Regions from separate parts of the Neorhizobium petrolearium genome, predicted to be linked through region 1. Evidence: predicted binding sites of a transcription regulator. Region 1 holds the regulator's gene; each other region holds the start of a gene.
The links. Region 1 encodes PhoB, which activates phosphate uptake and scavenging genes when phosphate is short. Its sites were predicted from a motif close to TGTCATNNANCTGTCAT; they were not measured.
Positions count from the first base shown of each region.

Region 2: a site for PhoB is predicted at 1,608-1,624, ahead of QEO92_RS13225 (DUF1045 domain-containing protein). Genes of this name have one in related genera too.
Region 3: a site for PhoB is predicted at 1,524-1,540, ahead of QEO92_RS05190 (esterase-like activity of phytase family protein). Genes of this name have one in related genera too.
Region 4: a site for PhoB is predicted at 2,420-2,436, ahead of QEO92_RS07840 (DUF47 domain-containing protein). Genes of this name have one in related genera too.

Region 1 is NZ_CP123000.1:1,364,802-1,368,575, forward strand. Features, by position in the region: gene phoU (phosphate signaling complex protein PhoU) at 1-594, shown strand, start outside; gene phoB (phosphate regulon transcriptional regulator PhoB) at 637-1,323, shown strand; gene QEO92_RS06960 (winged helix-turn-helix domain-containing protein) at 1,337-2,026, shown strand; gene arsK (arsenite efflux MFS transporter ArsK) at 2,112-3,347, opposite strand; gene QEO92_RS06970 (FAD-dependent oxidoreductase) at 3,344-3,774, opposite strand, start outside.
Region 2 is NZ_CP123000.1:2,622,457-2,626,230, forward strand. Features, by position in the region: gene QEO92_RS13220 (AraC family transcriptional regulator) at 1-767, opposite strand, end outside; gene QEO92_RS13225 (DUF1045 domain-containing protein) at 815-1,522, opposite strand; gene QEO92_RS13230 (NAD(P)/FAD-dependent oxidoreductase) at 1,646-2,854, opposite strand; gene mnmC2 (tRNA (5-methylaminomethyl-2-thiouridine)(34)-methyltransferase MnmC2) at 2,874-3,608, shown strand; gene QEO92_RS13240 (PAS domain-containing hybrid sensor histidine kinase/response regulator) at 3,702-3,774, opposite strand, start outside.
Region 3 is NZ_CP123000.1:1,000,199-1,003,972, forward strand. Features, by position in the region: gene QEO92_RS05190 (esterase-like activity of phytase family protein) at 79-1,437, opposite strand; gene QEO92_RS05195 (AraC family transcriptional regulator) at 1,564-2,457, opposite strand; gene QEO92_RS05200 (DUF2000 family protein) at 2,456-2,863, shown strand; gene QEO92_RS05205 (DUF2891 domain-containing protein) at 2,873-3,774, opposite strand, start outside.
Region 4 is NZ_CP123000.1:1,528,322-1,532,095, reverse strand. Features, by position in the region: gene kdpB (potassium-transporting ATPase subunit KdpB) at 1-1,028, opposite strand, end outside; gene QEO92_RS07855 (hypothetical protein) at 1,072-1,239, opposite strand; gene kdpF (K(+)-transporting ATPase subunit F) at 1,286-1,375, opposite strand; gene QEO92_RS07845 (alpha/beta hydrolase family protein) at 1,594-2,235, opposite strand; gene QEO92_RS07840 (DUF47 domain-containing protein) at 2,462-3,103, shown strand; gene QEO92_RS07835 (inorganic phosphate transporter) at 3,103-3,774, shown strand, end outside.

The DNA of each region.
Region 1 (3,774 bases):
AATTCCGATGCCGCCCTTGCCCAGAAGGTGATCTCCGACGACGTGATCCTCGACCATGCCGAGCGCGATATCGGCGACAAGGCGATCGTGACGATCGCCCGCCGCCAGCCGGTTGCGGGCGACCTGCGCGACATCGTCGGATCGCTGCGCATCGCCTCCGATCTGGAGCGGGTCGGCGACCTCGGCAAGAACACTGCCAAGCGGGTGATCGCGGTGCAGGGCACCGGTGTGCCGCGCAAGCTCGCGCGCGGCATCGAGCACCTGTCGGACCTGGCGCTGACGCAGCTGAAGGAAGTGCTGGACGTCTATTCTAGCCGTTCGGCCGAGAAGGCGGAGGCGATCCGCATCCGCGACGAGGAAATCGACGCGATGTACACGTCCCTGTTCCGCGAGCTTTTGACCTACATGATGGAAGATCCGCGCAACATCACCACCTGCACGCATCTTCTGTTCTGTGCCAAGAACATCGAGCGTATCGGCGACCACGCCACCAACATCGCCGAGACGATCTACTACATGACGACCGGCGCCCAGCCGGAAGGCGAGCGTCCGAAGGACGATACGTCGAACACGCTCGGCGCGATCACGGAATAATGGCGCCGAATGACGATGGAATGGTGACGGAGCTAAGACGGAATGCAGCCGAAGATCGCGGTCGTGGAGGATGAGGAGGCGCTGAGCGTGCTTCTTCGCTACAACCTTGAAGCGGAAGGTTATGAGGTGGAGACGATTCTGCGCGGGGATGAAGCCGAGATCAGGCTTCAGGAACGCACGCCGGATCTTCTGATCCTCGACTGGATGTTGCCCGGTGTTTCCGGCATCGAACTCTGCCGGCGGCTGAGGATGCGGCCGGAGACGGAGCGACTGCCGATCATCATGCTGACGGCGCGCGGCGAGGAGAGCGAACGGGTCCGCGGGCTTGCGACCGGCGCCGATGACTATGTCGTAAAGCCGTTCTCGACGCCGGAACTGATGGCGCGAGTGAAGGCGATGCTGCGGCGCGCGCGTCCGGAAGTGCTGTCGAGCGTCCTGCGCTGCGGCGACATCGAGCTGGACCGGGAGACGCACAGGGTGCATCGCAAGAGCCGCGAAGTGCGGCTCGGCCCGACGGAGTTCCGGCTTCTGGAATTCCTGATGGCCGCGCCCGGCCGGGTCTTCTCGCGCTCGCAGCTTCTCGACGGGGTGTGGGGCCACGACATCTATGTGGACGAGCGCACCGTCGACGTGCATGTCGGACGCCTCAGGAAGGCGCTCAACTTCTCCAACATGCAGGATGTCATCCGCACCGTCCGCGGCGCCGGATACTCGATGGAAGGACACTAGGGAGAGCACCGCGATGGGAGCGCGAGTTGTCGTGGTGATCGATGGCGATGAAACGCTGCGCGAAGTGCTGCGGTTCTCCCTTGTCGATGAAGGTTTCGACGTGACGCTGCTTTCGGCGGGCTCCGAGCTGATGGAGCGGTTGGTTTCGAGCCTTCCCGATGTACTGGTGCTGAGTTCGTCCCTTCCGGGGCTGAATGGCATCGAGATCTGCCGAAGACTTCGTACCGAACCAGCAACGATGCGGGTGCCCGTGGTCCTGCTTGTTCCGGCGGAAAGCGAGAGCGACAGGCTGACGGGTCTCGCTGCCGGCGCGGATGACTGCCTCGTAGAGCCATTCCCCTCCGTCGAGCTTGCCATAAGGGTGAAGAACCTTCTTCGCCGCATGCATCCGAATCTTCTGAGCCATATGATCAGGGTCGGAGACCTGACCCTCGACCGCGAAGCACACAGGGTCCACAGGCAGAAGAAGGAAGTCAGGCTCGGCCCCACCGAGTTCCGGCTTCTCGAGTTCCTGATGCGGTATCCGGGACGGGTCTATTCGCGGACGGAGCTGAAAAGGTCGCTCTGGGGTGATGGTGCAACCGTGGACGAGCGCGCCGTCGACGTGCACATCGGTCGCCTCCGGAAGGGCATCAGCCTGGGCAAGGCTGACCAGGTGATCCGGACCGTCCGCGGAGCGGGCTACGCCCTCGGCGACGTCTGAATTTTCTCGCGATCGTTGGAAGGCCTATGCTGCTTTTCTTTAGGGCTTCGCCGAGGGGCCTGCATCTCCTGTTTGTCGTGTCTTGTCAGGCCTGCGAACCACCGAAAGGTCCAGCTGCTGGTCTTGTTGCTCTGTAGCGGGCGAAGGCGATCGCTCCGAACAGGCCGACGGCCGCCGCGCCTCCCAGAATGCTGATCGATACTGCCTGGCCGACCCCCCAAGTTCCCAGCATGACAGCGAACGCAAAGGGGGCAAGTGCTGAGGAAAACTGGCGTGCGGCGGTCACCCAGCCGAGCCGTGCGCCATAACCGTGCCTTCCGAAAAGCTCCAGTGGAAGCGTTCCCCCGACGATGCTTGCGAGCCCCGATCCCAGACCGAACAGGATCGCGAATGCGATGAGACCGGGGAGCCACGGACTTGTCGCCATCAGGACGATAAGGGCGACGGCGAGCAATCCCGCGGAGATCACGGCGAGCACCGTCTGTGACAAGCGCCCTCCGAAGATCATGTTCAGGAGGCGGCTGGCGACCTGCGAGGGACCGAAGAGGGTGGAGACCATGAGGCCTGCCGTGCCAAGCCCAAGTGCTGTCAGCAGCGGAACCATGTGGACCAGCACGGAGGCCAGCACGAATCCTTCCAGGGCAAAGCCCGCAAGCATCAGAATAAAGACGCCACTGAACGCGGGGCCGGCTTCAGGCTGAACGGCCATCGCTCCGGATTGATTTACTGATGCCCGTGGTTCGGGCACGTCGCGGGGCAGTCTCCCGACCCACCAATGGATCGGAAGGCACACGGCGATATTCAGGATCGCGAAGACGAGGTAGATCTCACGCCAGCCGAGATAGTCATGCAGTGTTGCCGTGAGCGGCCAGAAGAGCGTTGATGCGAATCCCGCGATCAGCGTCAGATGGGTTATGCTGCGCTGTGGCTTGCTGCCTCCAACCTGCACGATCGCTGCAAATGCCGTGCTGTAGAGAACGAAGCTGGAGGCGATCTCCATTGCGACGAGTGAAATACCGAACGTCGTCGCATTCGGCGATGCGGCCGCGCAGCCAAGCGAGATGGCGGCAGCAAGCGAACCGGGGACCATGAGCCGGCCGGCTCCGAACCGGTCCGCCCAGTTTCCCGCTCTCGGTGCGAACAGTCCGCCAACCAGCAGCGCCACCGATAGCAGCCCGAAAAGCCTGTCTTGTTGGATGGAGAAGTCTCGTGCCATGTCCGGCGCGAGGATGCTGAAGGAATAATAAAGGGTACCGTAGCCGATGATCTGTGTTGCGCCGAGCGCCCAGATCAGGCGCGCGGGAGCTTTCCGCTCGGTCATTCTGCAGGTTCCACATCGTTCCGTTCCACCGCAGTGGATGTACCACAGCCACAACCAGCTTTGCCATCAGTCTTGGCCTTCATGTCGGCGATGCAGCACGCGTCGACTTCAGAAAGAGCAGGACCACCGCAGCAGCCACCGGACGCTGCCTCTGCGAGCACTGGATTGGTTACGCTGCAGACACCGGTTTCCGGGAGAACGAGATGCACCTCGCGGGCGGCGTTGCTGTCGCCTGCGAGTTCCGCCACGACCGAGCGGACCTGCTCGTACCCCGTTGCCATGAGAAATGTCGGCGCGCGCCCATAGGATTTCGAACCGACGATGAAGAAGCCGGGTTCCGGCTGTGTCAACTCGACCACGCCATGCGGCGGCACCGTTCCGCAGGAATGCAGGTTCGGATCGATCATGGGTGCGAGACGGTGGGGGG
Region 2 (3,774 bases), 1.3 Mb from region 1:
GCGATCTCGGCTGGCTGCCCGCCTTCCTGCAAGCGCTTGCGCGCCTCGCGGATGCGGATGTCAGTCAAAAAGGAATGCGGGGTGATATGGAACTCCTTGCGGAAGGCCCGGATCAGGTGCGCGCGGCTGAGGCCTGCGACGGCGGCAAGCTCTTCGAGGCCGATATCGGTCGCATAGTGTTCCACCAGATAGTCGCGGGCCTGGTGTACGGCGGACCGTTCGGATGTATCGGTCGGCACGATGATCGAGCTGCCGTGCCGGCGGAACATGGCATCGAGCACGATGAACATGGGCTGGCTCGTCTCCAGCGCGCCGGCCCCCTCCTCCAGGGTGCGATGTGCTTCGTGGAAAGCGTCTGCCAGCGCCTGATCATGCAGGATCTGCTTGCCGAAGGCGGGCGTGCCATTGAAGGGTTTTCCCGTAACGTCTTCCAGGATTTCACGGAAAAGCGACATGTCCGGATAGATCATCCGATAGCGATAGCCACCGTCCTTCGGTGCGCCGTCATGGATCTCGCCGGGATTGATGAGATAGAGGTCGCCAGGCCCCGAGGCTTCGCGCGTGCCGCCGATGGTGGCGATCTGCGTGCCTTTCTCGATCGCACCTATGCTGAAAGTATCATGCGCATGTGGGGCGAATTCATGGGTCAGGAACGTCGCGCTCAGGCATTCCATGCCGCCAAAACGGTTATCCCGCCAGAAGCGGGTTGTCTCCGCTTTCGCCAGCGGCATGTAATCGGCGGCCTGTTGCTGCGAGATATTCTCCATCGGAGAAACATAACAGATCCGCCCGCCCGCTTCTTGAACAAAAGTGATCAGGCGATCTTGCGCGCACTCACCCGCCCCATCGGATGCAGCGAATGCACCAGGAAAGGGGCACCCGGCTCTTCCTCGATGAAAAGTGCAAGATTGACGACCTCGACCAGCCTCTTCAGGTAGGGATCGAAATAGTCGCGCAGCGCCCGTTCGAAACGCGGCAGGTCGGCAGCTGAAAGCGGACCGGTGAGCGTCATATGAAAGCGGAACTCGTCCATGACGTAAGGGGAGCCCCAACGGTGGAGGTTGGCGAATTGCGGCGCGGAGAGATCGCCGGGATCGCTGCGCTCCAGCTCGGCTTCGGAAAGCGGTGCGCGAAAGACGTCGAATTCCTGTACCACGGACGCGGCGAGGAAGCGCATAGCCTCGGACGGGATCACCGGCGCCAGGGCGAAGAAATTCCCGAGACGCACCACTTCCAGCCCGGGGAGTTCGAACGGGTTGTGCGCGCCGGCAAAACGCATCAGGTGCCGCAGCAGCATCGGTTCGGTGATGTCGGGAGCGAGCCGGAACGGCGCTTTCAGCGTTGCATGGAAACCGTAGCGGCGTGGCAGCGCCGTGTTGAAGGCGATGTCGTGGATGCCGATACCGCGGATCGCCGGCGGCTCCATGGCCTCGCCGGAGAAGGCGTTGCGGCCGAGCCACTGTGCCGCGGCCAGCGTCAGCGGATCATGAGCCGGGGGCGTGAAATGAATGGCATAGCGCATGCATCACCTTCTCGTGCTTCCTTCCCCGGACCCTGCTGTTTTACGCATTGCTCAACAATCCCTGCGGAGGGGTTAAGTGATTTGCGTGACAGATTAACGACGAGGACGACGAAAAGTTCGCGTTTAACGCGAAGCCATTTCGAGATGACTGGTGAGCGTAAATGACGCAGGAACCCGCATTTCACGGGAACTCGCGGCGTCGAGCGCCGCTTCCGCCAGTTCATGAGCGAGCCCGAAGCTCACCTTGAAACCACCTGTGAGAGCAATCACGTTCGGATGGTCGGGGTGCGGCCCGACCATCGGATCGCGATCGATCGCCTTGGGGCGCAGCCCCGCCCAGCGCTCGATCACTTGCGCATCCTTCAAGGCCGGTACGAGCGCCCGGGCGCGGACGATAAGATCGTCGAGCAGCGCATCGGTCGCAAAGGCGTCCTCGAACGTCTCTTCGCTGGTGCTGCCCACCGCAACATGGCCGCCTTCGTGGGCGACGACATAGAGGCCGTTCAGGAAAATGACCGGCAGCGCAGGGTCGATATCGGCCGCAAGCAGCGCCGCCTGCCCCTTGACCGGCTGGCCGATCGGACCTGGCAGCGGCGGCGAGATCGGTTCGATGAGCGGGAAGGACCGATGGCCAGCGGCAACAATGCAATGGCCGAAGGTGATGCTTTCGCCGCCGGTGAAGACAATTTTGCTCATCGCGGGCTCGATCATCTCCGCGCCGACGCCCTCGACAATCCGGACATGTCTTGCGGAATACAGGAAGGTAGCAAGCGCAGAGGTCAGGCCGCGCGGCGAAACGCGCGCCGCAAACGTGTCGTGGACGAGGCCGGCCCCGGCGAAGGAGGCATCCGGCCAGCCTTCCTGCAGTGGACGGTCGATGACGTGCCAGTGGAAACGGCGGTCGCCATGACGCCATGCGGCTTCTGCGTCCTGCGAGTGGCGAAGGGCGATCGTCCGCAAATGCGGTTTCGGCAGCGGGATCAGCCGGCCGCAACGGCGATAGCCGCAGGGGATGCCGGTCGCCGCCTCGATCCGGACGATCTCGTCTTCAAGGGAGAGCAGCGCGTCGAACTGGTACTGTTTCTTGTCGTTCCACTTATCCGGCATATGCGGCATCAGCGCACCGAGCAGCCCGCCGCTCGCCCCCTGCCCCAACCGGCCGGCATCGACAAGCACGGTCTCGATACCCAGCCGTTCGGCCTTTACGGCAGCCCAGAGGCCCATGATGCCACCGCCGAGAATGACGAGATCGGCGGTGGGAGGAATATCGCGAGATTGACCGTCAAAACTTGATTGACCCCTTGAGCCGGCAGGATTATCCGCATGTCCCATGAGCAACCGTGATCCCGAAATGCTTGTTACCGCCGGCCAGATGCTGGACTCTCAGACGTTGGACTCTCAGACGTTGGACTGGCACGACGGCGATATGCCGTATTCGAAGGAGTTTGGCGATCACTTTTATTGCCGCACCGACGGCAGACAGGAATGCGGTCACGTCTTCCTGGCCGGCAACGGCCTGCCGGCGCGCTGGTCGCAAGAAAAGTCACCATGCGGGGACTTTCGGATCGGAGAGCTCGGTTTCGGCACCGGCTTGAACTTCTGCGAGACTTGGCGGCAGTGGAAGCTCTTCCGTACCCCGGCCGCGCGACTGCATTTCATGTCCTTCGAGCTCTATCCGATGAAACGCGAGGAGATCGACCGGGCACTTTCCCGCTGGCAGGAGATCGATGTGGAGCGCCAGGCGCTCGCCGCCGCCTGGCCGGACGCTCCGACCGGCAAGGTCGATCTCCAGATGGATGATCAAACGCGACTGACGGTGAGCTGCGGCCCGGCGCTCGAAGGCGTCACCGGAGCCGAACCCGGCTTCAATGCCTGGTTCCTCGACGGTTTCGCGCCATCGCGCAATCCGGACATGTGGTCACCCGAACTGATGCAGGCGCTCTATGAGAAGACCGCGCCTGGCGGCACTTTCGGCACCTATGCCGCGGCAGGCTTCGTACGGCGCAACCTTCAGGCTGCTGGTTTTACGGTTGAACGCCGTCCGGGCTTTGCCGGCAAACGCGAGATGTTGTGCGGGAAGAGGTAACAGAGAAGCTGGTTACAAACTCGTGCGGCGGTGGGGCACCTATGCGGCCGGTCGCACAAGTGCCGCTTGTTGCCCTACGCTCCGGAGCATCCGTCAGTTCGAAACCGACGTCACCACCGCTCCGCCAAGCCAGTTGCGGATCTTGGCTTCCAGCGCTTCCGGGCTG
Region 3 (3,774 bases), 360 kb from region 1:
CGTCTTGCATGCCGGAAGGTTTGCCAACAAACTGAGCCCCGGCGGATGCCGGGGCCTGTTGTCCGAGGCGGATCTGGACTATTTCGCCGCCAGGAATTCGCCGACTTCGAGCAGGCTGAATTCGTTGTCGTCGGCCTTGTCGACGGCGCGGCCGGCGGAGAAGGGCAGGTTGTTGTCGTTGCCGATGATGATATGCGTCGCATCGACCACGTCGACATTCTCGATCGTCACGAAGGGCATGTCGTAGACACCCTCGACATTACCCGCCTTCTTCTTCTCGTCCGGATCCTCAATCTTCATGAGATCGATGTAGCCGATCTTGCGGACGGCCTTGCCGACATTCCCGTCGGTCATCTCGACCTTATAGACGCGCTTGTGCTTAGCAGGCGCGTTGAAGCAGGTCGGCTGGGGCTTGGCCGGATCGGCGCAGGCCTTGTCGGCGGAGCCGGCGCCGTTGTCACGCTCGATGACGAGGGCGGTCGTGGCGTCGACCATATTGAAGTCACCGATCGCTTCGCCGCCCTGGGATAGGGGATAGAGCCAGGAGCGGCCGGTCCATGCCTTCGAGGCGACGTCGAATTCGACGATGCGCAGCGCCGTCATTCCGTCCGCCTTCTCGACCGAACCGTCTTCCAGATAGAGCGGGCCTTCCAGCAGGCCGTAGAGCTTCGAGCCGTCCTTCGACATGGCCATGCCCTCGTAGCCGCCCGAGCGCTTCAGGTTGAAGGCAACCATTTTCGCGGCCGGGTTGGCCGGCGTGGTGAGCGTCGGATTGTCGGGCGACTTGACCGGCTTGCCATCGATCACGGTCGCGATCACGTCGGTCAGGCGGCCTTCGGTGTCGAACTTCAAGAGATAGGGGCCGAATTCCTCGCCGAGCCAGAAGCCGTCGGCGACCGGCTGGATCGATTCGATATCGAAATCGGCGCCGGTCAGATAGCGGGTGTCGGAACCTTCCATGGTGATCGGGAAGGGCGCGATCCTGTTCGGATCGGAGAGGAAAATATTCTTCACGACTTCCGCCTTGTTGGCGGCCCAGTCGAATTTCATCTGGTGCAGGAAGAGCATGGCGTCGGAGGAATTGGCCTTCGAGCCGAAACCGTTGTCCGACAGCGTCCAGAACGTGCCGTCGGCCATCGTCTTGATGCCGGAGAAGCCCTGCAGCGGCTGGCCGTCGAACGGCAGCTTCACATCGGTGACGCGGACGCCGTCCTTGCCCGGCAGCGTGCCGAGGGCCTCGGTGCGCTTGCGGTCGGGCGTGGTGAACTTGCCGGACGTCTTCAGGAAGGCTGGCGCGTCGGCCGGAGCCGGAACGATCGTGTTGGCGGGCAGGATTGCCTGGCCGACGAGTTTGGCCGGGAAGGCTTTTTCTTCGGCAGCAGCAGAACCGCCGATCAGCGCAGCGAGAGCAACGGAGGCGAGAAGGGGTCGGATCATGAGATCACCTGTTGGTTGGCGTGTCAAAGACGCCTACCGCATAGGGAGCGGTCGTGACGGCCGGGTGATGGAACATTGAAGCTTCGATGAAGCTTTGATGACGGGATATCGAGGTCGATTTGAACGTCAGGCGCTTCTCTTGAGCGCCACCCAGCGGCCCGGCGTCATGCCGAAGGTTTTCTTGAAGTGCCGGGTGAAATGGGCCTGGTCGGCAAAGCCTGCGCCGAAAGCGGCATCCGCCAGGCTTCCGCCTTCGAAGAGCAGTTGTTTTGCCCGGTCGAGTCTGCGCATGACCAGATAGCGGTGTGGGCTTGTCCCCAGGAGCTTCCGGAATTGCCGTGAAGTCGTGTAACGATCGAGGCCGCTGACGGCTTCCAGTTCCTGGGAAGAGACGGCGCGGTCGCAATTGTCCTGGAGATAGTCGCGGCAGCGGAGCACGGCTTCGCGCGAGGTCGATTTGTCCGGCAAAGCGCCGCGACTGTCCGCGTGACGCCAGAGGCTTGCCGTCAGACGGGCGATCAGGTCATCCAGCAGAAGCTCCTGCGGCGTGGCGTCAAGATCGTCGAGCGCCTCGGCGAGGCAGTCGCGGAAGGCATCGTCTGCCATGACGGGCTCGGGCACGAAGGGCAGTCCGGCCACACCGCCCGCCGCCTCGATCAGCCGTTCCGGCGGCAGGTAGAGCATGCGGTAACGCAAACCGTCGTCGGTGCCGGCGGCGCCGTCATGCACCTCGTCCGGATGCAGGACGATGACATTGCCGGGCAGGCTGACGCGGACCGAGCCGCGATAATGGAACGTCTGGACGCCGGAAAGCGTGATTCCGAGCGCATAGGTGTCATGCCGGTGCGGCGAAAAACCGTTGCCGTGGAACCGCGCCTCGATCCGCTCGATGCCGCATGAGGAGGGAGCCTGGACGATGCCGTCCGGCTTTTCCTCCGCCTTGCATGAACGTTCAAGACCGGCGGTGCTTGCTGCCGCTATCGCGTCGGTCCTTGCATAACCTTCGACGGAGTTCTTCATGTTCGACACCAAGATCGCGATTGTGCTTCGCGATGACCTCGCCTCCTGGCAGGAGCTCAACGTGACCGCTTTCCTGATGAGCGGCATCGTCGCCCAATCTCCCGCGATCATCGGTGAAGCATATCGGGATGCGGCCGGCCATGTCTACAATCCGATGAGCATCCAGCCGGTCGTGGTCCTGTCTGCCGAGCAGGAGACGTTGCGCATGATCCACCGGCGCTCGCTCGAACGGGAAGTGACAACATCGGCCTATATCGAGGAGATGTTTGCGACAGGCCACGATGCGGCGAACCGCGCGGTGTTCGCCGAGTTTGCGCCGGACGACGCCAGGCTGGTCGGGATTGCGCTGCGGGCCGAGAAGAAGATCGTCGACAAGATCACCAGGGGAGCGAAGATGCACCGGTAACTTCTCCGCTCATGCCTCCAGCGCCAGCGTCGCGAAACTCGCCAGCCAGTGCTCGCCCATATAGTCGCCTTCCACATGGGGAAGTGCGCTTGCAAGATGGTCTTCCGCCGCCTTCTCCATGATCGGCCGTCGCGGATCGCCTTGCGGCAGGGCTTTCGCGAGCGACCGCCAGCACCAGGCGCGGGAAAGATTGAGACCGTCGAGATGGGCGATCTTGCCGTCCGAGCGGTCGGAGACGGAGGCCGGCGAAAACAGCGTCGCGGGCCTCCGCGCCACGATCTCAGGCAGGAAACGGTCGAACCAGGGCAGGAAACCCTCCGCCGGCATCAGCCGCCGCATGCATTCGGCTTCCACGAGCGCTGAAGAGAGAAAATCGTCGCCGGAGGGTTCGCCCCAGGCCGGGCAGGCCTCGTCCTTGCCATACCAACGGAGCGCCGTCTCCGTTAGCAGTCCGAGCAACGCGGTATCGCCGATCGTCTCGGCATAGTCGGCTGCAAGCCGCATGGCAAAGGCGGTGTTGAAATGCGTGCCGACCCGGACCGGATAGGTGGCGACCGGCAGGAAATCGGTGAAGCGACCGGTGAAGACATCCGACAGAGGTTTAAGGTTCTCGAACCAGCACCGCTCATCGAGCAGCGACAGTTCGGCGGAAAGTTTCAGGAGCCAACCCCAGCCATAGGGCCGCTCGAAACCGCGCGATGTGGGCTTTGCCTGATAGGCGCATTCGCCCGCCACCTTGTCCGGCACCAGCATCGCGTCGAACAGCGCCCGGATGCTCTCTGCCGCCGGGATATCCGGGAATGTCCGCAGGATATGCGCCATCATCCAGTAGCCGTGCACGCAGGAATGCCAGTCGAGGCTGCCGTGGAAGATCGGGTGAAGCTCGCTCGGTGTTTTCGCATCTTCTGGGC
Region 4 (3,774 bases), 160 kb from region 1:
TCCGCCAGCGAGGCGAGTTGCGCCGCATCCGCGAGCTCCTGCTCGGTCACGCCTTTCACCGGACGGAATTCCGTGGCCTGCCGGTTGCCGAGCGTAATCGTGCCGGTCTTGTCGAGCAGCAGCGTATCGACATCGCCGGCTGCCTCGACGGCGCGGCCGGACATGGCGAGCACGTTGAAGCGCACCAGCCGGTCCATGCCGGCGATGCCGATGGCAGACAGAAGAGCGCCGATCGTGGTCGGGATCAGCGTCACGAACAGCGCGACAAGGACGATCACCGGGATGAAGCCGCCGGCATAGGCGGCAAAGCTCGGGATCGACGCGGTTGCAAGCACGAAGATCAACGTCAGGCCGGCCAGCAGGATATTGAGGGCGATCTCGTTCGGCGTCTTCTGCCGCTCTGCGCCCTCGACCAGCGAGATCATCCGATCCAGAAAGGTCGAGCCGGCAGCAGCGGTAATGCGCACCCTGATCCAGTCGGACAGGACCTGCGTGCCGCCGGTTACGGCGGAGCGGTCGCCGCCCGATTCCCGGATGACGGGCGCAGATTCGCCGGTAATGGCCGCCTCGTTGACCGAGGCGATGCCTTCGATCACCTCACCGTCGGAGGGAATGATGTCGCCGGCCTCGACAAGCACCACGTCGCCAATCTTGAGGCTCGTTCCCGGCACCAGCTTGAAATTCTCACGGCTGCCGTTCGCAAGCAGCTTGGCCTGCGTCTCGGTGCGCGAGCGCCGAAGCGAGTCGGCCTGTGCCTTGCCGCGGCCTTCCGCAACGGCTTCCGCGAAATTCGCGAACAGGATCGTGAACCAGAGCCAGAGGATGATCTGGAAGGAAAAACCGAGATTGCCTGCTCCCGTCGCCGCATCCTTGACGAACAGGACTGTCGTCAGCACCGAAACCGCGGCAACGACGAACATGACCGGGTTCTTGACCAGAGAACGGGGATTGAGTTTCTTGAAGGCGTTCCCGATCGCGGGAACGAGGATGCGGGCATCCATGATGCTCGCTGATCTGTCCTGGCTCATAAGAGGCTCCAGCTTGATATTCTGATTGCGCGTTCCGCACCGCTCAAGCGGATGCGAAGAAATGGGAAAGAAGCGAGACAAGCAGCACGGCGGCCAGCAGCAGAAGCGTCATGCCGAGTATGACGTCCGAGGCGCGAAGATGCGTCCCGGCCTTCGGAGTGCCGAGGTGGGGACCGACACATCTGCGCAGGATGCGGAGCCAGCCGTTCATATCCCGTACGCGCCCGACGCCACCGGCATTGCCTGCCGCCCGCCGATCAAAAGCGCTCCGGTCGAAGCAGGGCATAGATCAGATAAGCACTGACGAAGATAAGCACTGCGGCGCTGAGGCCATAATCGAACACCATTTGGGTCTTCCTCGCATTCTCGTGTTGTCGAGATTCGCCAGGCCCGGACGCGAACACGGGGCGTCCAGCCTCGAAACTGGAAGAAATATGGCTCCGAGTTGCATAAAGGTTCGAGAGGAACCCGCGAGGAGAGAAATAGGAATCCTATAGGAGTTTCACGGATACCGCGGCGAGATGCGGCGCCACGCATCTCCTCTCGGGGATGTGGGGGCTTCCGCTCAGGACGTCAGCCCGTCAGCCCAGGCACGTACCGCTTCCGCCATGGTCGCCAGGTGTTCGGCGACGGAGAAGCCGGAAATCTTCTTGCGCGGCTTCAAATCATGATCACCGTCTTCCAGCCAGAGGATCTCGATCCTGTCGGAGAGCTCGTAACCCGAGACCTCTTCCCGCGTGCCGAATTCGTCACGGGTTCCCTGGCAGATCAGCGCCGGGGTGTTCAGCGCTTTAAGATGCTGCGTGCGAAGCTGCTCCGGTTTGGCCGGAGGGTGAAACGGGTAACCGAGGCAGAGAAGACCGGCGATCTTCCCTTCCGCATGAAGCTCGTCGGCAATCATGCTCGCCACCCGTCCGCCCATGGATTTGCCGCCGATGATCAGTGCGCCCTTGGTGCCGAGCTCGGCGACGGCAGCCCTGTATTCCGGGTTGAGGGTCTCTGCCCTGGGTGGCGGCTTGCGTTCACCCGATATACGGCGTGACGCCATATAGCCGAATTCGAAGCGCGCCACGCGAAACCCCTTCTCCGACAGCGCTTTTGCGGCAGCCGTCATCGACGCCGAATCCATCGGCGCGCCGGCGCCGTGCGCGAGAAGGATGGTGAAGCGCGCATCCCCCGGCCCCTCAATCAGAAATCGGTTCAACATCCTGCTCCCTCAATTTGCCGGCGACGAACAGCCGGCCATAGCTGCGGCCGGCGCGCAAAGGCAAGTCCAACGCAGCCTTCACCGATTCCATCGCCAAAGCAAATAATTAGCCGACTTACGAAACCGAACTTTTCTTCCACAGAAAATCCTTTCTCGCGGTTTCCAGTCTCGCCGTCCACGATTTATGACACATTTATGACAGCCAGAAATACGCAAGGAACCTTGGATGCTCGGCCTTTTCAGAAAACTGCTTCCCCGTGAGGATGCCTTCTTCGATCTTTTCGAGCAGCATTCACACACCGTGGTCGGTGCGGCGGAATCCCTGAACGCCCTGCTCACCGGCAACGATATCGAAGGCAACTGCGCGCGCATCGTAGCGCTGGAGGAGGAAGCCGACGACATCACCCGGGAGGTGCTGCAGGCCGTGCGCCGCAGTTTCATCACACCCTTCGATCGCGGCGACATCAAGGACCTGATCCAGTCGATGGACGACGCGATCGACATGATGCACAAGACGGTCAAGACGATCCGGCTCTTCGAGCAGACGAGTTTCGATCCGTTGATGCAGCAGATGGGCGGCGAAATCGTCAAGGCTTCACATCTGATCGCCGAAGGGGTGCCGCTGCTCAAGAGGATCGGTGCCAATGCGCCGCGGCTCGGCGCGATCGCCGAGGAAATCACCCGTGTCGAAGGCCGGTCGGACGACCTGCACGACCAGGGCCTCAGGGATCTCTTCCGTCGTCATGGGGCCGGCAATGCCATGGGCTTCATCATCGGCAGCGAAATCTACGGTGAACTCGAAAAGGTGCTCGATCGGTTCGAAGATGTCGCCAACGAGATCAGCGGCATCGTGATCGAGAATATCTGATGGATGCCGCCCTCGCCTTTCCTCTTCTTGCAGGCCTCGTCGGTGTCGCGCTTTTCTTCGACTTCCTGAACGGGCTCCATGATGCGGCCAACTCCATCGCAACCATCGTCTCCACCCGCGTGCTGAGGCCGCAATATGCGGTCTTCTGGGCGGCCTTCTTCAATTTCATCGCCTTCCTGTTCTTCGGCCTGCATGTGGCGGAAACGCTCGGCACCGGCATCATCGACCCGCAGATCGTTTCGCCGCAGGTGATATTCGCCGCGCTGATGGGCGCGATCATCTGGAACATCGTCACCTGGGCCTTCGGCATCCCGTCCAGTTCGTCGCATGCACTGATCGGCGGGCTCGTCGGCGCCGGTCTCGCCAAGGTTGGCCTCAGTTCGATCGTCTGGAGCGGGCTCACCAAGACGATTGGCGCGATCTTCATGTCGCCCGCGATCGGCTTTTTCCTGGCGCTCGTCCTGGTGCTGATCGTCTCCTGGCTCTTCGTGCGCCAGACGCCGTTTGCAGTCGACAGCACCTTCCGTATGCTGCAATTCGTTTCCGCCTCGCTCTATTCGCTCGGCCACGGCGGCAACGACGCACAGAAGACCATGGGCATCATCGCGGTGCTCCTCTATTCGCAGGGATATCTCGGCGGCGAGTTTCATGTGCCCTTCTGGGTGGTCATC